2 regions of the Streptomyces sp. GbtcB6 genome follow, and region 1 is predicted to be linked to the other one. Evidence: riboswitches for the same ligand, from Rfam matches in the RefSeq annotation. Region 1 holds a riboswitch; the other holds the start of a gene.
The links. Region 1 has a riboswitch for ZMP and ZTP ahead of KVT45_RS03840 (bifunctional 5,10-methylenetetrahydrofolate dehydrogenase/5,10-methenyltetrahydrofolate cyclohydrolase). Riboswitches for the same ligand answer to the same signal wherever they lie in the genome.

Region 1 (3,390 bases):
TCGAGCAGGACGCGCCGGTGCTGTCCGGGTCGCTGAAGGACAACTTGCTCCTCGGCAACCCGGAGGCGGACGAGGACGCGGTCGCGCGGGTGGTGAAGACGACCCGGCTCGACGGTCTGGTCGCCCGGCTGCCGCAGGGGCTGGAGACGCTGGTCGGCCATCGCGGGACCAAGCTGTCGGGCGGGGAGCGGCAACGGGTCGCGATCGCCCGGGCGTTGCTGCGCCGGCCCCGGCTGCTGCTCCTGGACGAGGCCACCTCGCAGCTGGACGCGGTGAACGAGGCGGCGCTGCGGGACACGGTCGCCGATGTGGCGCGGTCGACCACGGTGCTTGTGGTCGCGCACCGGTTGTCGACGGTGACCATGGCGGACCGGATCGTCGTCATGGACGCCGGCCGGGTCCGCGCGGTGGGCACACACCGCGAGCTGGTGGCGGCGGACCCGCTGTACGCGGAACTGGCGGCGACGCAGTTCCTCGCCGCCGAGCACTGAGACACGCGAGCCGGGCACCGGTCACGACGTCCGGAGACCGGGTACGGAAGAGGGCCGCCCCGGTTCCGGGACGGCCCTCGGGATGCGGGCGGGGGTCAGTTCTCGATGCCCGGTACCAGTCCCATGACGGGCGCGGCCAGGTCGGTGACCTGGTGCAGTTCGCCCAGTCTCTGGACTCCGTTCAGCCCCTGCACCTGCTCCGAGACCTTCGGGATCTCGTCCTTGTACGGCGCCGGGATGTCACTGCGGGCGATGGAGTCGAGCACGCCGAGCGCGGTGAGCTTCCCGGGGTGCTGCGCGCTCGCGTCGGCCGCGTTCGCCAGCGGCGCGGCGAGGCCGGTGACCCCGACGGCGAGACCGACGGCGGCGACGATACGTCGTGTTGAGATCATGTCCTCAGCAACGGCCCCGGCGCCGGGCCGGACACGGGCAGCCGGTCCCCCTCACCCGTCAGACGGAGTGCGCGGCCTGCGCTTGCCGAGCCCGGCGGGGCGGAGGAGGCTCGTTGTGAGGGGCTCGCGCGGCCTGCTCCGCATCGGGTCGCGGGCTCCCGCAGGAGGTCACCATGGGCACCGCGACCGGTTCCACGTTCGACACCGACACGCTGCGCCGGGCCATAGAGGGGAACACCGGGAACACCCTTCTGGCGCTCTACGCGGACGACGCGGAGATCCGCATCGTCGACCGCAACACCCAGCCCAGCCACCCCAGGATCCTGCACGGCCGCAAGGACATCGCCGCGCTGCTGGACGACGTCTACAGCCGCGACATGACACACAAGCTGGACCGTTGCGTCGTCCAGGGCGACACGGCCGCATACACCGAGTCCTGCGAGTACGAGGACGGGGTCCGGGTGCTCGCCGAGTCGATGATCACGCTGCGCGACGGCAAGATCGCCGAACAGATCATGATCCAGGCATGGGACGACTAGTCGGGAGGACCGCGAGGGTCCAGGTCAGCTCCCGGTTGACCTGGACCTTCTCGGCGCGGGCGGCCCTGGGACACGCCCGCCGCCCGCGTCGCCGCTGGTCCGCCCTGCTGCTGTGGACGGTCCTGCGGGCGCCGCACCACCGCAGGAAGCACTGACGGCTCGGTTACGCTGGGGGCGGGCCGTGACTGGCGCTGAGGTGGAGCACCACCGGGGAGCGGTCCGCACTGTCGATGCCGTGCGCCTGGGCGATCAAGGTCGAACCAGCTCAGGAGTGTGCCGCATGACCCAGGCCCGTCTCATTGACGGAACCGCCGTCGCCCGCCGGATCGTCGAGGAGACCGCGAAGAAGGCCGCCGACCTCACCGCACGGACCGGTGTCACGCCGTGTCTGGCGACCGTGCTGGTCGGTGAGGACCCCGCCTCCGTCACCTATGTCCGGATGAAGCAGAACCGCAGCCGCAAGGCGGGCATCGCCTCCCGGCACGTGGCCCTGCCCGCCGCCACGACCACCGAGGAACTCGTCGCCGTACTGCGGGAGTTGTCCACCGACCCGGCCGTGCACGGCATCCTGCTCCAGCACCCGGTCGGCGAACACATCGACGAGCGGGCCGCGTTCGAGGCGATCGCGCCGGAGAAGGACGTGGACGGCGTGACCTTCGCGTCGTTCGCGACGATGAGCTTCGGCCTGCCGGGCTTCGTCTCCTGCACGCCCGGCGGCATCCTGCGCCTGCTCGACGCGTACGACGTCGACCCGGCCGGAAAGCGCGCGGTGGTCGTCGGCCGCAGCGCGATCCTGGGCAAGCCGGCCGGCATGCTGCTGCTGGCCCGCGACGCCACCGTCACCTACTGCCACTCCCGCACCCGCGACCTCTCGGCGGCCGTCCGCGAGGCCGACATCGTGGTGGCCGCCGTGGGCCGGCCCCGGCTGATCCGGGGCCAGGACATCAAGCCGGGCGCGGTCGTGCTCGACGCCGGCTACAACGAGGGCAACGTCGGCGACGTGGACTTCGACAACGCCGTCGAGCGGGCCTCGCTGATCACGCCGGTGCCGGGCGGGGTCGGCCCGATGACCATCGCCGTGCTGCTGGAGCAGACGGTGACGGCGGCCGCCCGGCAGCTCGGTGTGTGACGCGGACGCGCTCAGCGCATCCAGACGCTGTACTGCATGACGGCCCCGGCTTTCACGCCGTAGTCGGGGTCGGCCCGGGTGAGCACGGCCTCCATGCCGAGGACGGTCCCGGTGGCCGGGTCCAGGATCAGCATCCGGCGCTGCCCGGAGCCGTCGTCGCAGACGTACGCCTGTCCGGTGCGGCCCAGCCGGTCGGTGACCTCCCCCACCGGGCGCAGTCCGCCGGCCTTCGCGAAGAGTTCGGCCAGCGCCGCCGACTCACGGGCGCCGAGTGTCCAGTTGTCCAGCAACTCCGCAGCCGCGTCGAGGAGTTCGGGCGTGCTGAGGGTGTCGGTGTAGTTCAGCTCGGTCAGGTAGGTGCGCAACTTCGCCGGGTCGTGCGGGGGTGTCGCCAGCGGCGGGGCGTCGCCCCACATCGGCGGATAGGTCCGCCGGCTGAGCACATGGCCGTCCTCGACGAGCCGCGGTGTGTCGCCTTCGTCGGTGAGGACCGGGCGGCCCGGGCGGCCCGGGTCGGTGGCCACGACCAGTTCGGTGTGGCTGCCGTCGGCCCGCCAGCGCACCACCCTCTCCTCGGGGAGGGTGACGGGCGGCTTGTCGTCGCTCATGCCCAGGCTCCAGGACTGCACATGGGTGCCCTGGCGCAGGGCCGGCGATCCGTCCCGGGCCGCGACGGCGGCCAGTTCCGCCACGTCCGCGAGCGGTACGGGCACGGAGTGGGCGCGGACGGTCAGCGGCCGGGGTGCGGCGAGCGCGGGGGTGCCGGCGGAACCGCCGAGCAGCAGCGTCAGCGCGGTCGCGACCACGGCGACGGTCGCGACCAGCCCCCACGCCAGTCG
Region 2 (3,390 bases), on a different contig from region 1:
GAACAGGCCGACGCTCGCGCGGTCCGCGCCCTGCTTGGCCGCCTTGTCCTTGAACTGGGTCATCCGGCTGGCCTCGCCGAAGCCGGTGAGGCAGTTCATGACCCAGGCGAGCTGGGCGTGCTCGGGGACGTGGCTCTGCACGAAGAGGGTGCAGCGGTCCGGGTCCAGGCCGGCCGCGAGCAGCTGGGCGGTGGCGAGCCGGGTGTTGGCGCGCAGGTCGGCGGGGTCCTGCGGGACCGTGATCGCGTGCAGGTCCACGACCATGTAGAAGGCGTCGTGGGACTCCTGGAGGGCTACCCACTGGCGGACGGCGCCGAGGTAGTTGCCCAGGTGGAACGAGCCGGCGGTGGGCTGGATGCCGGAGAGCACGCGGGGTCGATCAGAGGCCATGTTCACCATTCTCTCAGAGGGCGAGGGGGTGGATGGCCCATGACGGGTGGAGTGGTTTCGGAGCGCGGGGGACTGCGGGCCCGGTGGGGGCTTGTCGCGCAGTTCCCCGCGCCCCTTTCAGGGGCGCTGCCCCTGACCGGCGTCGATCAGCCCAGGTCGATCTCCGGGTACAGCGGGAAGCCCGCGACCAGGTCCGTCGCGCGCTGGGCGATCTCCGTCGACACCTTCTCGTCCAGGACGTGGGAGGCCTTGCTCGGTGCTCCCGACTTCGTCGTGCCCGGCTCGGTCGCGGTCAGGACGCGGTCGATCAGGCCCGCGACCTCGTCCATCTCGGCCGTACCGAGACCACGGGTCGTGAGCGCCGGGGTGCCGATGCGGATGCCGGAGGTGTACCAGGCGCCGTTCGGGTCGGCCGGGATCGCGTTGCGGTTGGTGACGATGCCGGAGTCGAGCAGGGCCGTCTCGGCCTGGCGGCCGGTGAGGCCGTACGACGTCTCGACGTCGATCAGGTTGAGGTGGTTGTCCGTGCCGCCGGTGACCAGGGTGGCGCCCCGGCGCATCAGGCCGTCGGCCAGCGCGCGCGAGTTGTCGACGATGCGCTGGGCGTAGTCCTGGAAGGCGGGCTGCCGGGCCTCGGCGAGGGCGACGGCCTTGGCGGCCATGACGTGCGGGAGGGGGCCGCCGAGGACCATCGGGCAGCCGCGGTCGACCTGGTCCTTGAGGGAGTCGTCGCACAGGACCATGCCGCCGCGCGGGCCGCGCAGCGACTTGTGGGTGGTCGTGGTCACGATCTGGGCGTGCGGGACCGGGTCGAAGTCGCCGGTCAGGACCTTGCCGGCGACCAGGCCCGCGAAGTGCGCCATGTCGACCATGAGGGTCGCGCCGACCTCGTCGGCGATCTCCCGCATGATCCGGAAGTTCACCAGGCGGGGGTACGCCGAGTAGCCCGCGACGAGGATCAGCGGCTTGAAGTCACGGGCCTGGGCGCGCAGCGCGTCGTAGTCGATCAGGCCGGTGGCCGGGTCGGTGCCGTAGGAGCGCTGGTCGAACATCTTGCCGGAGATGTTGGGGCGGAAGCCGTGGGTGAGGTGGCCGCCCGCGTCCAGGGACATGCCGAGCATCCGCTGGTTGCCGAAGGCCTGGCGCAGCTCGGCCCAGTCGGCCTCGGAGAGGTCGTTGACCTGGCGGGCGCCGGCCTTCGCCAGGAAGGGGACCTCGACGCGGTCGGCGAGGACGGCCCAGAAGGCGACCAGGTTGGCGTCGATACCGGAGTGCGGCTGGACGTAGGCGTGCTGCGCGCCGAACAGCTCGCGGGCGTGCTCGGCGGCGAGCGCCTCGACGGTGTCGACGTTGCGGCAGCCGGCGTAGAAGCGGCGGCCGACGGTGCCCTCGGCGTACTTGTCGCTGAACCAGTTGCCCATCGCGAGCAGGGTCGCCGGGGAGGCGTAGTTCTCGGAGGCGATCAGCTTGAGCATCTCGCGCTGGTCGGCGACCTCCTGGCCGATGGCGTCCGCGACCCGCGGCTCGACCGCGCGGATGACGTCGAGGGCGGCGCGGTAGGCCTTGGACTCGGTGGACAGGGGCGCAGACGTGTCAGACATTCGGGACCTCCGGACATGGCGTTCGGCATTCACGGTTCGGCCCAGGCGCACGGCACTCGGTCAGGACGCGGGCCGCTCCCCGATGGTCGGTCCCATCCCAGCGCGCCAGTCACGGCCCGTGGATCACATTACCGGGCACGCCGGGCCCGAGGGCCGTGGCGTCCACCAGTCGGGCAGGGGCAGAGGGTAGGAAAGGGGGCAGTCCCACCGCGTCCCCTGGAGTCGCCGTGACCACTACGGAAGCCCTCATCGCCGCCGCCGACGCGCACAGCGCGCACAACTACCACCCGCTGCCGGTGGTGATCGCGACGGCCGACGGCGCCTGGATGACGGACGTCGAGGGGCGCCGGTACCTGGACTTCCTGGCCGGCTACTCGGCGCTGAACTTCGGGCACGGCCACCCGCGTCTGGTCGCGGCGGCGAAGGCGCAGCTGGAGCGGGTGACGCTGACGTCCCGGGCCTTCCACCACGACCGGTTCGCCGCGTTCTGCACCCAGCTGGCCGAGCTGTGCGGGATGGAGATGGTGCTGCCGATGAACACGGGGGTGGAGGCCGTGGAGACGGCGGTGAAGACCGCCCGGAAGTGGGGGTACCGGGTCAAGGGCGTACCGGCGGAGATGGCGAAGGTCGTGGTGGCGGGCGGGAACTTCCACGGGCGTACGACGACCGTGATCAGCTTCTCCACGGATCCGGAGGCGCGGGCGGACTTCGGGCCGTACACGCCCGGCTTCGAGATCGTGCCGTACGGGGACCTGACGGCGATGCGGGCCGCGATGACCGAGAACACGGTCGCGGTGCTGCTGGAGCCGATCCAGGGCGAGTCGGGGGTCATCGTGCCGCCGGCGGGCTATCTGGCGGGGGTGCGGGAGCTGACCCGGGAGCGGAACGTGCTGTTCGTCGCCGACGAGATCCAGTCGGGGCTGGGCCGGACCGGGCGGACGTTCGCGTGCGAGCACGAGGGGGTCGTACCGGATGTGTACGTGCTCGGGAAGGCGCTCGGGGGCGGGGTGCTGCCGGTGTCGGCGGTGGTGGCGAGCGCGGAGGTGCTCGGGGTGTTCCGGCCCGGGGAGCACGGGTCGACCTTCGGCGGGAATCCGCTGGCCTGTGCGGTGGGGCTGGAGGTGATCGCGATGCTGCGGACCGGGGAGTTCCAGGAGCGGGCGGCCGAGCTGGGGGAGCTGCTGCACCGGCGGCTTTCGGAGATGACCGGGAGCGGGCGGGTGACGGCGGTGCGGGGGCGGGGGCTGTGGGCGGGGGTGGACGTGGATCCGCAGGTGGGGTCGGGACGGGTGGTCTCGGAGCGGCTGATGGAGCGGGGGGTGCTGGTGAAGGACACGCACGGGGTGACGGTGCGGGTGGCTCCGCCGCTGGTGGTGGAGGAGGAGGATCTGGAGTGGGG

Region 2: it holds a riboswitch for ZMP and ZTP, as region 1 does, so the genes downstream of both, KVT45_RS39865 (glycine hydroxymethyltransferase) here and KVT45_RS03840 (bifunctional 5,10-methylenetetrahydrofolate dehydrogenase/5,10-methenyltetrahydrofolate cyclohydrolase) in region 1, are expected to answer to the same signal.

Annotation. Positions count from the first base shown of each region.
Region 1 covers NZ_JAGXJL010000002.1:199,483-202,872, forward strand. The annotation lists gene KVT45_RS03820 (ABC transporter ATP-binding protein) at 1-491, shown strand, start outside; gene KVT45_RS03825 (hypothetical protein) at 587-883, opposite strand; gene KVT45_RS03830 (nuclear transport factor 2 family protein) at 1,057-1,422, shown strand; gene KVT45_RS03835 (hypothetical protein) at 1,410-1,577, shown strand; ZMP/ZTP riboswitch at 1,594-1,676, shown strand; gene KVT45_RS03840 (bifunctional 5,10-methylenetetrahydrofolate dehydrogenase/5,10-methenyltetrahydrofolate cyclohydrolase) at 1,703-2,551, shown strand; gene KVT45_RS03845 (CU044_5270 family protein) at 2,563-3,390, opposite strand, start outside.
Region 2 covers NZ_JAGXJL010000035.1:61,089-64,478, forward strand. The annotation lists gene trpS (tryptophan--tRNA ligase) at 1-390, opposite strand, end outside; gene KVT45_RS39865 (glycine hydroxymethyltransferase) at 537-1,991, opposite strand; ZMP/ZTP riboswitch at 2,024-2,114, opposite strand; gene rocD (ornithine--oxo-acid transaminase) at 2,219-3,390, shown strand, end outside.